2 linked regions of the Enhydrobacter sp. genome follow. The protein of the gene in region 2 binds, or shares a complex with, the protein of the main gene of each other region. Links are inferred from orthologs where the notes say so. Each region holds a gene or a part of one and is shown on either strand. Other genes may lie near its edges. The genes, in order: hfq and OJF58_RS04345.

The links.
Region 1: the proteins of OJF58_RS04345 (region 2) and hfq are in contact, whole or in part, in a crystal structure (PDB 3VU3), measured with the Escherichia coli proteins. The link is inferred for Enhydrobacter sp. from one-to-one orthologs.

Annotation. Positions count from the first base shown.
Region 1 is NZ_CP126889.1:4,828,669-4,834,584, forward strand. Bases 3,152-5,916 are described here. They hold hfq (RNA chaperone Hfq), read right to left. Parts: upstream 4,773-5,916; coding sequence 4,530-4,772; downstream 3,152-4,529. Other genes in these bases: hflX (GTPase HflX), read right to left, coding at 3,179-4,528; OJF58_RS24070 (HAD family hydrolase), read right to left, coding at 4,878-5,534; OJF58_RS24075 (D-amino-acid transaminase), read right to left, coding at 5,531-5,916. In the rest of the region: OJF58_RS24035 (MBL fold metallo-hydrolase), read left to right, coding at 1-411; OJF58_RS24040 (hypothetical protein), read left to right, coding at 471-1,106; mazG (nucleoside triphosphate pyrophosphohydrolase), read left to right, coding at 1,170-2,000; OJF58_RS24050 (inositol monophosphatase family protein), read right to left, coding at 1,997-2,830; OJF58_RS24055 (co-chaperone GroES), read right to left, coding at 2,836-3,123. UniProt on the Escherichia coli protein: RNA chaperone that binds small regulatory RNA (sRNAs) and mRNAs to facilitate mRNA translational regulation in response to envelope stress, environmental stress and changes in metabolite concentrations.
Region 2 is NZ_CP126889.1:822,479-828,451, forward strand. The notes cover bases 1,391-4,212. They hold OJF58_RS04345 (catalase), read right to left. Parts: upstream 3,624-4,212; coding sequence 2,157-3,623; downstream 1,391-2,156. Other genes in these bases: OJF58_RS04340 (LLM class flavin-dependent oxidoreductase), read right to left, coding at 1,391-2,146; OJF58_RS04350 (response regulator), read right to left, coding at 3,713-4,138; ppa (inorganic diphosphatase), read right to left, coding at 4,135-4,212. In the rest of the region: OJF58_RS04325 (LLM class flavin-dependent oxidoreductase), read left to right, coding at 1-17; OJF58_RS04330 (hypothetical protein), read left to right, coding at 79-378; OJF58_RS04335 (2-hydroxychromene-2-carboxylate isomerase), read right to left, coding at 400-1,038; more of OJF58_RS04340, read right to left, coding at 1,058-1,390; more of ppa, read right to left, coding at 4,213-4,671; OJF58_RS04360 (response regulator transcription factor), read left to right, coding at 4,817-5,452; OJF58_RS04365 (ATP-binding protein), read right to left, coding at 5,465-5,973.

The sequences.
Region 1 (5,916 bases), 4.0 Mb from region 2 along the record:
GCGGAAGAGGGCGGGTTTTACAATCCGATCTACCGAGCCAACGAGATCGAAGGACCGTTCACGGCCGCCGGCCTGCCGGTTATCCCGATTCCGCTGGACCACGGCACGATCCCGTCGCTCGGTTTCCGCTTCGGCCCGGTCGTCTACGCCAACGATGTCGTGGCGCTTTCGGACAAGGCCTTCGAACTCATGCGAGGCGTGGAGGTGGTGATCGTCGACGCCATGCGTTATCGGCCGCATCCCACCCATGCCCATCTCGACCTGGCCCTCGACTGGATCGCGCGCATCGGCCCTAGGCGGGCTTTTTTGACCAATCTCCACATCGACATGGACTATGCTGAGCTCGACCGGCGCACGCCGGCCCACGTGTCCCCCTGCCATGATGGTTTGGTAATAAATTCAGTATCTTAATGTCATATCTTGAAGTTATTCGTAGGCGCAAACAAAAGGAGTCCGGCCGCCGGATCCTCTTGGCTGTTGCGCTTGCGCTCTGCTGGGCCGGCTCGGCACATGCCCAAAGCGAGCTGGATGCGGGCGCGCTGACCTTCAAGGACTTCGCTGTGGCCGATCGCGGCGCCAGCTTCTACCGGCCACTCGCCGTCACTCTGGAAGGTACCGCCACGACATCCGCCAACGTACTGCAAATTGACAATGCCAACGGCCTTGCACGCCTCCATTTCAAGGCCGTCAAGATGGACGCTGCGGTGCCCCTGGGCTGGCAGGCGATCGACGACCGGGAGCGCGGCATGGCCTATAGCGAGGACCAGAGCTACCGGCTGATCCTCTGGCGCGTCGACTTTGCGTTCGAGGGCGTGAGCAATGCCGAGCACTACGCGATGGCCAAGGTCGGCACGATCGAAGCGCGGCGGCCGCCGACCAAGGCCCAGGCGCGCAAGCTCGGCGATGGCACGTACCTCATCGTCTACGAGAACGTGCCGCCGAGCCGGGGTGACCACGAGTCCCGCACGGTTTTCGACCTGATCATGCCGAACCCGGCAAACCCCAAGGAGGGCGCGTTGATGACCTTGGGCATGCCGGCGAGCCAAGGGCTACGCGGGCTCAAGCTGCTGGCACTTCTAAAGCAAAATATCCATATTTCCTGGTAATAGACTTAGATAATAAGATAAATAATATTTGTCATAATATATATTATACGATAACTGAAGATCATGGCTTCCGACCGTCCGACGCCCGAGAAGCTCCCCAAGGAACCGCTGGCCCGGCTCCTGGCCGTCATGGCATGGCTGCGCGATCGTCGGCACGGCTGTCCATGGGACATCGAGCAGACCTTCAGGACGATCGCGCCCTACACCATCGAGGAAGCCTACGAGGTGGCCGACGCCATCGAGCGCGGCGATCTGGCAGCGCTCAAGGAGGAGTTGGGCGATCTCCTGCTGCAAGTCGTCTACCACGCCCAGATGGCGGCCGAGGCTGGCGCCTTCGCCTTCGAGGATGTGGCCCAGGCGATCGCCGACAAGATGGTCGACCGCCATCCGCACGTCTTCGACGGCCACGAGATCGCCGACGCGGCCGCCCAGACCGTCTCCTGGGAGGCCCGCAAGGCGGCGGAGCGCGCCGGGAAGAATGGCGACGGCGAGCGGGCGGGCAGCCTGGACGGGGTGGCGCGCGCCCTGCCCGCCCTGCTGCGGGCGGAAAAGCTGCAGAAGCGGGCGGCCCGGGTCGGCTTCGACTGGAAGTCGATCGGACCGGTGATCGACAAGATCGAGGAGGAGCTTGGCGAACTGCGCGTCGAGATCAATGCCCGCGTACTCGACCAGGCCCGCATTGCCGACGAGCTGGGTGACGTCCTGTTCGCCGTCGCCAACCTCGCTCGGCACTGCAAGGTCGATCCCGAGGCCGCGCTTCGCGCCACAAACGACAAGTTCGAGCGCCGTTTCCGCTACATCGAGCGGCGCCTGGCGCAGGAGGACCGCCATCCGTCCGACGCCAGCCTCGAGGAAATGGAAGCGCTCTGGCAGGAGGCCAAGAGCAAGGTCTAGGAGCGCTGTGCGAGGAGCGGCAGCCGGACGGCTTCCAGCACCGTTCTCACCTCCCTCAGCACCTCCGGCGTCGCCGCGGCGATGATTCCCGCCTCGACGCCCCCTGCCGGCCTGTACGGCTCGCCGTCGAAGCGGACGGCTATGCCGCCCGCCTCCGTGATCATCAGCGCGCCCGCCGCGTGGTCCCATGGCTTGGTCCGGCGGTAGAGGCTGAATTCGCGGTTGCCGGCCAGGATCTCGAGATATTCGCGACCGGCGCAATTGAGCGATGTCAGACTGCCGACGGCGCTGCGCTGCCCCGGCGAGAGCTGCCGGTCGAATTCCTTGCGCATCTTGAAGCCGATATAGCCGCGCGGCGGCCGGCTTACCGTCAGCCTGGGAACGGATTCGCCCTGCAGCCTCACTCCCTGTCCTTTGCCGGCAACGGCCATTCGGTCGTTCGGGACGTCCAGGATCCAGCCGCCAATGGCCTCGGCGTCGTGCACCAGACAGACGATGATGGCGAAGCGCTCGCGGCCGGCCGCGAAGTTCGCCGTGCCGTCCAGCGGATCGACGATCCAGCAGCTTTCGCCCGGCCGGCCGATCAGCTCCAGAAGGCTGGCATCGTTCTCGACCGACTCTTCCCCCACGACCGGCACGCCGGGCAGGATCTTCGCCAGCCCCGAGGCAAGGCGCTGCTCGGCAGCGACGTCGGCCACCGTGACCACATCGCCCGGCCGCTTGTGGCGGATATCCTCCTGCGCGAGGTTGCGAAACCGCGGCAGCAGCTCGACCGCGGCCGTCTCGCGCATCAGCCCGGCGACGCGCTCGAGGTCGCCGAAGGCCAGCATCGGCTTCAGCCGAGGATCCCGAACAGGTCCTCTTCCTTGAGGATCACGTGATCGACGCCGTCGAGCTTGACCTCGGTGCCCGACCACTTGCCGTAGATCACCTTGTCGCCGACCTTCACGCCGATCGGCATCAGGCGGCCGTCGTCGAGCCGCTTGCCCTTGCCGACAGCCACGACCTCGCCCTGCATCGGCTTCTCCTGGGCGGTATCGGGAATGATGATGCCGGCCTTGGTCTTGGTCTCGGCGGAGATCGGCTTCAGCAGCACCCGATCATGTAACGGGTTGAATTTCATGGTCTTTCCCTAGCTTGAGGAACGCGCCGCTTATAGAAAGCGGCGGCGGCGGGTGTCAACGCGCCAGCCGTCGCTCGAACCGCGCGGCCGTCGCGGCATCCAGGGCCACCGTCAGGCGCGCCGTCTCCCCGTCGTCGCGGCGGCTGCGCACATCACCGTTGCGGTACAGCCAGGCGATGGTGGCGCCGTCGCTCAGAGGCACCTCGATCTCGCGTGCCGCGCCGCCACGGCCGAGGCGCTCCTCGATGGCGACCAGCAGAGCCTCCACGCCCTCACCGCTCAGCGCCGAGACCGGAAACTGTCGCGCCCGCCCGGACCCCGCTGCCGCTTTCGTCTTCAGGACACTGCACTGCTCCGCAGGCAGGGTATCGATCTTGTTCAGCGCCTCGATCATGGGCGTCCCGCCGCCCTCCTCGATCGCCCCCAGCGCCCGCAGCACCTCCTCGACGTCGACGCGCTGGCGCTCGCTGTCCGGATGGGCGATGTCGCGCACATGCACGATCAGATCGGCCTCGATCACCTCCTCGAGGGTGGCGCGGAAAGCGGCGACGAGGTGCGTCGGCAGGTCGGACACGAAGCCGACCGTGTCGGAGATCACGCATTGGCGGCCATTGGGCAACCTGATCGCGCGCATCGTCGGATCGAGCGTGGCGAAAAGCAGATTCTGCGCCATCACCTCGGCGCCGGACAGTCGGTTGAACAAGGTCGACTTGCCGGCGTTGGTGTAGCCCACCAGCGCCACCGTCGGCAGGCGCGCTCTGCGGCGGCCGGCGCGGTTGACGGCGCGCGTACGCTTCACAGCTTCGAGGTCGCGCTTGATCTTGACGATACGCTCGCCGATCAGGCGGCGGTCGATCTCGATCTGCGATTCGCCGGGACCGCCCAGGAAGCCGAAGCCGCCGCGCTGGCGCTCGAGGTGGGTCCACGACCGGACCAGGCGGCCGCGCTGGTAGTCGAGCGCCGCCAATTCCACCTGCAGCCGTCCCTCGTGCGTGCGGGCGCGCGCACCGAAGATCTCGAGGATCAGCCCGGTGCGGTCGATGACCTTGGTGTTCCAGGCCTTCTCGAGATTGCGCTGCTGCACGGGCGTGAGCTTGTCGTCGACGATGACGAGGCCGGTCCCCTGCTCTTCCACGGCCGCCTTGACGCGCTCGACAGTGCCCTTGCCGATCAGCGTTGCCGGCGTGACGCGACGCATCGGCACGGTCAGGGCGAGCCGCACATCGAGATCGATGGCGCGCGCGAGACCGACCGCCTCTTCCAGCTTCGCCTCGCTGTCGCGGCGATCGCCATTGAGTGCAGGCCAATGGGGGCTCAGTACGGCGGCAATCGTGGCCGGCCGCGCCGTCTCCTGCGGCGAGCGCCTGTGCCGCGCATGTCCGTTGAACTCGATATCGTCCGTCAAATCAGCCTTCGGCCTTGTCTCCGTCGAACAACTGCACCGGCGTCACCGGCATGATGGTCGAGATCGCATGCTTGTAGACGAGCTGCGAATGACCATCCCGGCGCAGCAGCACCGAGAAATTGTCGAACCAGGTGACGATTCCCTGCAGCTTGACGCCGTTGACCAGAAAGATCGTGACCGGCGTCTTGTTCTTGCGCAGGTGGTTCAGGAAGACGTCCTGAACGTTTTGTGCCTTTTCACTCATGTTGTTGGCCTCTTGCTGGGCATCCGGCACACCTGACGGCCACCGGTTGGGGGTACGCGGTCCTTTCCCGCTACCAGGTTGCAGCAAATATAGGCGACGCTGCCCTCAAAGCAATGCCGCCAGCTCATGACAATTGCGTGCGTGCAGACGTGGCGGAAATGCCTTCAGGCGCTCCGCGAACTGGTCCATGCCGCCGAAATAGACCGGCAGGCAGCCGGCGGCATGGGCGCATTCGAGATCGGCCGGGGTGTCTCCCACCATCCACACGCTCTCGTCCGGAGCAATTCCGGTGCCATCGAGCGCGAGGTAGATCGGATCGGGCGCCGGCTTGTCGCGCTTGGCGTCCTTGGCGCCGACTGCCTTCGATATCCAGCGTTCCCAACCGAGATGCCTGAGCTCCGCGCGGAGATTCTCGCCCACCTTGTTGCTGACGACCGCGACATAGCAGCCCGCGGCGCAGGCGCGCGCCAACAGCGCTTCCGCGCCCGGCAGCGGCTCGAGTCGGTCGAGATGGATGCGGTGGAACGTCTGGTAGAATATTCGCTCGGCTTCGACCGCACGCTCGCCGAACAGCTTCGGGAAGGCGTCGCGCAGCGAGCCGTGCGCCCGTTCCTGCACCTCGCGGGCCGTCCAGGGTGGCAGCCCAAAGGCAGCGAAGGTGTCGCGATAGCACTCGACGATCGTCGGCCAGGTATTGACCAGCGTATTGTCCCAGTCGAACAGGATGGCGCGCGGCAGCTCCGAACCGGCAGGTCTCGTCAAGTGACCGTCTCCCCTGCCTCGGCGAAGCGCACGTATTCCTCGCGCAACCGGCGTGCCGTCGGTCCGGGCTTGCCGTCGCCGACAGGCGCGTCGTCGATCCTGATCACGGGCGTCACAAACGACGTGGCGCTGGTGATGAAGGCCTCGTTGGCCTGCTTGGCCTCAGCCAGGCTGAACGGCCGCTCGACCAGCTTGAGCTGGAGCTTGTCGGCGATCGACTTCAGCGTGCCGCGGGTGATGCCGGCCAGGATCCCGCTGTCGGTCTGCCGCGTGATCAGCTCGCCGTCCCCGGTCACGATCCAGGCGTTGGTCGAGGCGCCTTCGGTGACGCAGCCCTTGGCATCGACCAGCCAGGCTTCGTAGGCGCCGCTCTCGCGCGCGG
Region 2 (5,973 bases):
TGATCGCCCGGTATTGAGGCAGTGGCAAGTCGCGGTGGCGCGCTCTACCCTCGAGACAGGCAAAAGAGGGCAACCGCCATGACGACAATCGATGCTTTCCGCGAGAGCGTGTCGGCCGCGGCGCCGCCGCCTGGGCTGGCACTCCCCCTGCAGGCGCTGTGGTGGGTGCGGCATGGCGATTGGGATCGGGCGCACGAATGCGTCCAGCAATGCGAAGGCAACCAGGACTGCGATTGGGTGCACGCCCATTTGCATCGGCAGGAAGGCGATATGGCGAATGCCGGCGGATGGTACCGTCGTGCCGGCCGGCCTGTGTCGGACCTTTCGCTGCCGGACGAATGGACGCTCATCGCGACGGAAATGCTGTCGCGACAATAGGGACAATAGGAAGGTCGTCGGCTACACGTCCGGCCATTCGGGTTGTGCGTCACGCGCTCGCGGCGGGCTCGGCGAGGCGAGCTCCTCGTCGATGAAGTCCATCCGATCCTTGCCCCAGAACATCTCCTCGCCCACGAAGAAGGTGGGCGCGCCGAAAACACCGCGCTGCAGCGCCTTGTCCGTCTCCGAGGCAAGCTCGCCACGAATCTCGGCCCCGTCGAGAAGGGCGACGAAGCGTTCAGGATCGACGCCCAGCTTGGCGGCGACAGGGCGCAGCCCGGCGATCTCTCCCACCGAGGCGTCGTCGCGCTCCCAGTAAGCCGAGAAGATCTCCTCCATGAATTCCCACTCCCTGCCGAAGCGTCGCATGGCGAGCGCACCGCGCAGGGCAGCGCTGGTCTTCATCGGAAACTTGGTCGGCATGCGGAAAGGCAGACCATGGCGTCTCGCCCAGCGCATCAGGTCGATCCTGCGGTTGCGCAGCTTGGCCTTCGGCTCCTCCATCAGCACGTAGTTCTGCTTGCGGAAGACATAGCCGAGATTGAAGGGGTGCGGCACGACCGTTGCGCCGTGCTTTCGCGCCACCGGCTTGATCAGATGGAGGGCAAAGTAGCTGTTGGTGCTGCCGAGGTCCCAGTGGAACTCGATGGTCTTGCTCATCGGCCTGTCGAAGTCCGTTTCATGCGGCCTTTGCCCCGTCCAGCTCCTCGGCGCCGACCCGCAGCCGCGGGATCAGCTCGCGGCCGAAGTCGACGGCATCCTCGAAAGGGTCGAAACCGCGGAGCAGGAACGAGTGGACGCCGAGCTTGTAGTATTCCAGCAGAGCCCGTGCCACCTGCTCGGGCGTGCCGACCAGGCAGGAGGTATTGCCCACCGCGCCTGTCGCCTCGGCAATCGGCATCCACAGCCGCTCGTCATGGGTCTCGCCCTTCGCCGCGAAGTCGAGCAGGCGGCGGGCCGACTGAGCGAGCGGCTTCCGGGCATTGCCGAAGCCCGTTGGATCGCCCGGCTTCCGGATCGAGGCCAAAATCCGCCGTGCGCGATCCCACGCTGCTCCCTCGGTGGCGGCAAGGATGGGCCGGAACGACATATTGAAAGCAGGTGTGCGGCCGTAAGCTGCGGCGCGCGCCCGGAATTCGGCGATTCGCTCGGCCGTCGCCGCAAGCGGCTCGCCGAACGCCGCGAACACATCGCAATGCTTCGCACCCATCGCCAGCGCCCCTTCGGACGAACCGCCGAAGAACAGCGGCGGGTGCGGCTTTCGCAACGGCCGGACGTCGGAATGGGCTCCCTGGACATGGTAGAATTCGCCGGCGAAGTCGAACCGCTGCTCGCTCGTCCAGGCGAGCTTCATCACCTCGAGATACTCCGCGGCGCGTCGATAGCGCTCTTCCTTCGGCGCAAAATCGCCGTCGCCATGCTGCTCGGCGTCGCTCGCCCCGGAGATGACATGGAGTGCGAGGCGTCCACCGGTGAGATGGTCGAAGGTCGCGATCTTACGCGCCGCCAGGGTCGGCGCAACGAAGCCCGGCCGATGGGCGATCAGGAAGCCGAGGCGGCCGGTATGGTGCGCGGCATACTGGGCGACGAGGAAGCCTTCGGCCGACGAGGCCGTGTAGCCGACCAGCACGAGATCGAATCCCGCCGCTTCGTGCGCCTGGGCAAACGCCGCCAGATAGGAGGGCGATATGCCACCCTTGATGACATGGACCGTGGCGTCGCCGGCAGGCGGCGCCACGCCGATCATGCCGATCACCCGTACAGGCATCCGGCCGCCCTCAATCGGTGGCGATCTTGGACACGTCGCCCGGCGCGACGCCGAGCGCGGCGGCCACCCCCTTGCCGTAGGCCGGATCGGCCTTGAGGCAGTTCCCGATGTGCCGGGCCTTGATCCCGTCGGGCACGCCGGCCATCGCGCGGCCGGTATTGGCGAAAAGCGCCTGCTGTTGCCCGGGCGTCATCAGCCGGAACAACGCGCCGGGCTGCGAGAAATAGTCGCTGTCCTCGCGGTGGTTCCAGTGGTCGGCCGCGCCTTCGATCGACAGCGGCGGCTCGCGGAAGTCGGGCTGTTCCTGCCACTGGCCGAAGCTGTTCGGCTGATAGCCGACCGTGCCGCCGTAGTTGCCATCGACGCGCATCTGGCCGTCGCGGTGATAGCTGTGCACCGGACAACGGGCGGCATTGACCGGAATCAGATGATGGTTGACGCCGAGCCGGTAGCGTTGCGCGTCGCCGTAGGAGAACAGACGCGCCTGCAGCATCTTGTCGGGCGAGAAGCCGATGCCCGGCACGACGTTGGCCGGATTGAAGGCCGACTGCTCGACCTCGGCAAAGAAGTTCTCGGGATTGCGATCGAGCTCCATCACGCCGACATCGATCAAGGGATAGTCCTTGTGCGGCCATACCTTCGTGAGATCGAACGGGTTGTACGGCACCTTCGAGGCATCCTTCTCGGGCATGACCTGGATCTTCAGCGCCCACTTCGGGAACTCCTTCTTCTCCAGCGACTCGTAGAGATCGCGCTGATGGCTTTCGCGGTCCTTGCCGATGATCGCTTCCGCTTCGGCATCGGTCAGGTTCCGGATGCCCTGCTGGCAGCGGAAGTGGAACTTGACCCAGAAGCGCTCGTTGTCGCGATTGATGAAGCTGAAGGTATGGCTGCCGAACCCGTGCATATGGCGGTAGCTCGCCGGAATGCCGCGATCGCTCATCACGATCGTGACCTGGTGCAGCGCCTCCGGCAGCGAGGTCCAGAAGTCCCAGTTGTTCCGCGCGCTGCGCATGTTCGTCCGCGGATCGCGCTTCACCGCATGATTGAGATCTGGGAATTTCAGCGGATCGCGCAGGAAGAAGACCGGCGTGTTGTTGCCGACCATGTCCCAGTTGCCTTCCTCGGTATAGAACTTGACGGCGAAGCCGCGGATGTCGCGCTCGGCGTCGGCGGCGCCCCGTTCGCCCGCGACCGTCGTGAAGCGCGCAAACAGGTCGGTCTTCTTGCCGACCGCAGAGAAGATCTTCGCCCGCGTATACTTCGTAATGTCGTGGGTAACGGTGAAGGTCCCGTAGGCGCCGGATCCCTTGGCATGCATGCGCCGCTCCGGGATGACCTCGCGGTCGAAGTGGGCGAGCTTCTCGAGCAGCCAGACGTCCTGGAGCAGCAGCGGTCCGCGCCGGCCGGCGGACATCGAGTTCTGATTGTCGACGACGGGCGCGCCCGCCGCGGTGGTCAGCTTGTTCTCGGTCATGTGTGCACCCCTCTTCCTGAACGACGGAAGAAATCTGCGCCCCGGTCCCCGGCCTGTCAATTAATTTAGAATTATTCTAAAATGAGGGGCTAGAGACCGGACTTCAGCGACGCCAGTACCAGCTCGACGACCTCGTCGCTGTGGTACGGCTTGTTCAGGAAGGCGCGATCACGGTAGCGCGGCGGCATGAGCGCACTCGACTGACCGGAGATGAAGACAAAGGGGATGCGCTGCGCGGCAAGTGCATCGGCCAGCGGAAACGCCGTCTCGCTGTTGCGCAGGGTGACGTCCAGCAGCGCGGTCTCGATGGCCCGGTCGGCCATCAGGTCGTAGGCCCCCTGCACCGACGCGACCGGCCCGACGACCGCGGCCCCCGCCTCCTCCAGGATCGACGCAAGCTCGAACGCAATCTCGGCATTGTCCTCGACCACAAGGACCGTCCGCCCGGCAAGCGGCTTCGAGGCTGGCGCCGCTTCCGGCGTCCGCCCCTCCCCGTCGGTATCGCGACGGCTCATGATCGCTTCGTCCCGGCGCGCCGAATGGCCGCCGCAATCAGGCCGCATGCCTCTTCGACGTCACCCCAGCCCAGCAGCCTGACCCATTTGCCGGGCTCGAGATCCTTGTAATGGACGAAGAAGTGCTCGATCTGCTGGCGCGTGATCTCCGGCAGGTCCTTGTAGCTCTTCACATGGATGTAGCGCTGGGTGATCTGTGAGGTCGGCACGGCGATGATCTTCTCGTCGCCGCCGCCGTCGTCCTCCATCCTGAGCACGCCGAGCGGCCGCACGTTCATGACGGCCCCGGGGATGATCGGCCGGGTGTTGGCGATCAACACGTCGATCGGATCGCCGTCATCCGACAGCGTGTGCGGCACGAAACCGTAGTTCCCGGGATAACGCATGGGCGTGTACAGGAAGCGGTCGACCACTAGCGTTCCCGCCGCCTTGTCCATCTCGTACTTGATGGGCTCGCCGCCGATCGGGACCTCGATGAGGACATTGACGTCGTCGGGCGGATTGCGGCCAATGGCGATGGCGTCGAGATTCATGCACGGGTCCTGATCGCAACGGAGAGCCTGTCAGGATGCCCTCTCGTGCTCCAAAAGGAAACCGCCTGCACGGCGCCGGTTCCGTCGCCTCATTTTGGATCGCCTCATTTTACAAGGGGCATGCGGATAGAAATAATTGGCCGCTATGACCGAAACCCTGTCCGCGCGCAGCTTTCTGATCGCCGACGACCATCCGATGGTCCGCGATGCGCTGAGCACCGTCCTGTCGCAAAGCTTCCCGGGCGCAGTCATCGGTCTCGCCGGCAGCCTTGCCGAGACGCAGGCGGCGCTGGAGCATCAGCCCGACACCGACGCCTTGCTGCTCGACCTCGACATGCCCGGCATGGAGGGCCTGACGGGCCTGGCCCTCCTGCGTTCGGATTGGCCGACCGTGCCGATTATCGTCGTCTCCGCGGCGCGCGACGCCGCCATCGCACGGCGCACGCACGACCTCGGCGCTTCGGCTTATGTCGAAAAGTCGGCCTCGCTCGAGGAGATCGCGGCCACCGTGCGCGCGGTGCTCGACGGCGAGATCATCGCGCCACCCGAGGCCGGCGCGGGCGACAGCTTCGCCCAGCGCGCCACCCAGCTCACGCCGCAGCAATGGCGCGTGCTGGCGCTGATGGTGCAGGGCGACCAGAACAAGCAGATCGCCTACAAGCTCGGGGTGGGCGAAGCGACAGTCAAGGCACACGTCACGGTGATCCTGCGCAAGCTCGGCGTGCGCTCGCGCACGCAGGCCGTCATCGAAGCGCGCAGTCTGTCGCTGCCGACGACCTGAAGATCCTCGCTGTCACACGACGGCCGCAGAGCGTTCCCGCATGCGCAACAGTGCCCGCAGCGCGGCGGGCTTCACCGGCTTGTGCAACAGATCGACTTGCTGCGCGCGCGCGCGCAGGCGCAGCATCGGCTCGCGGTCGGCGGTGACGAGGGCGGCCGGCACGGTCCGGCCCCAATGCCGGCGCAGGGCTTCGATCACCGCGAGGCCGTTGGGCTTTCCGTCGCTTCCGCCATCGAGGTGGAGGTCGGCCAGCACGAGATCGGGCAGGCGACCCGCGTCCGCAATGCGGTCGAGCGCCTCGGCCTCGCAGGCTGCCGTGGCGACCTTGCAGCCCCAACCGCCGAGCAGCGTCGCCATCGCCTCGCGCACCCGCGCCTCGTCGTCTATGCAGAGCACGAAGCTTTCCGCCTCCAGCGCCGGCGCCGGCAGCGGTGCCGACGCCGCCGCAGGCATCGTCTCGACCGATGGGGCGCGCGGCACCAGCACCGAAAAAGTCGAGCCGCGGCCGGGCGCCGAGTCGA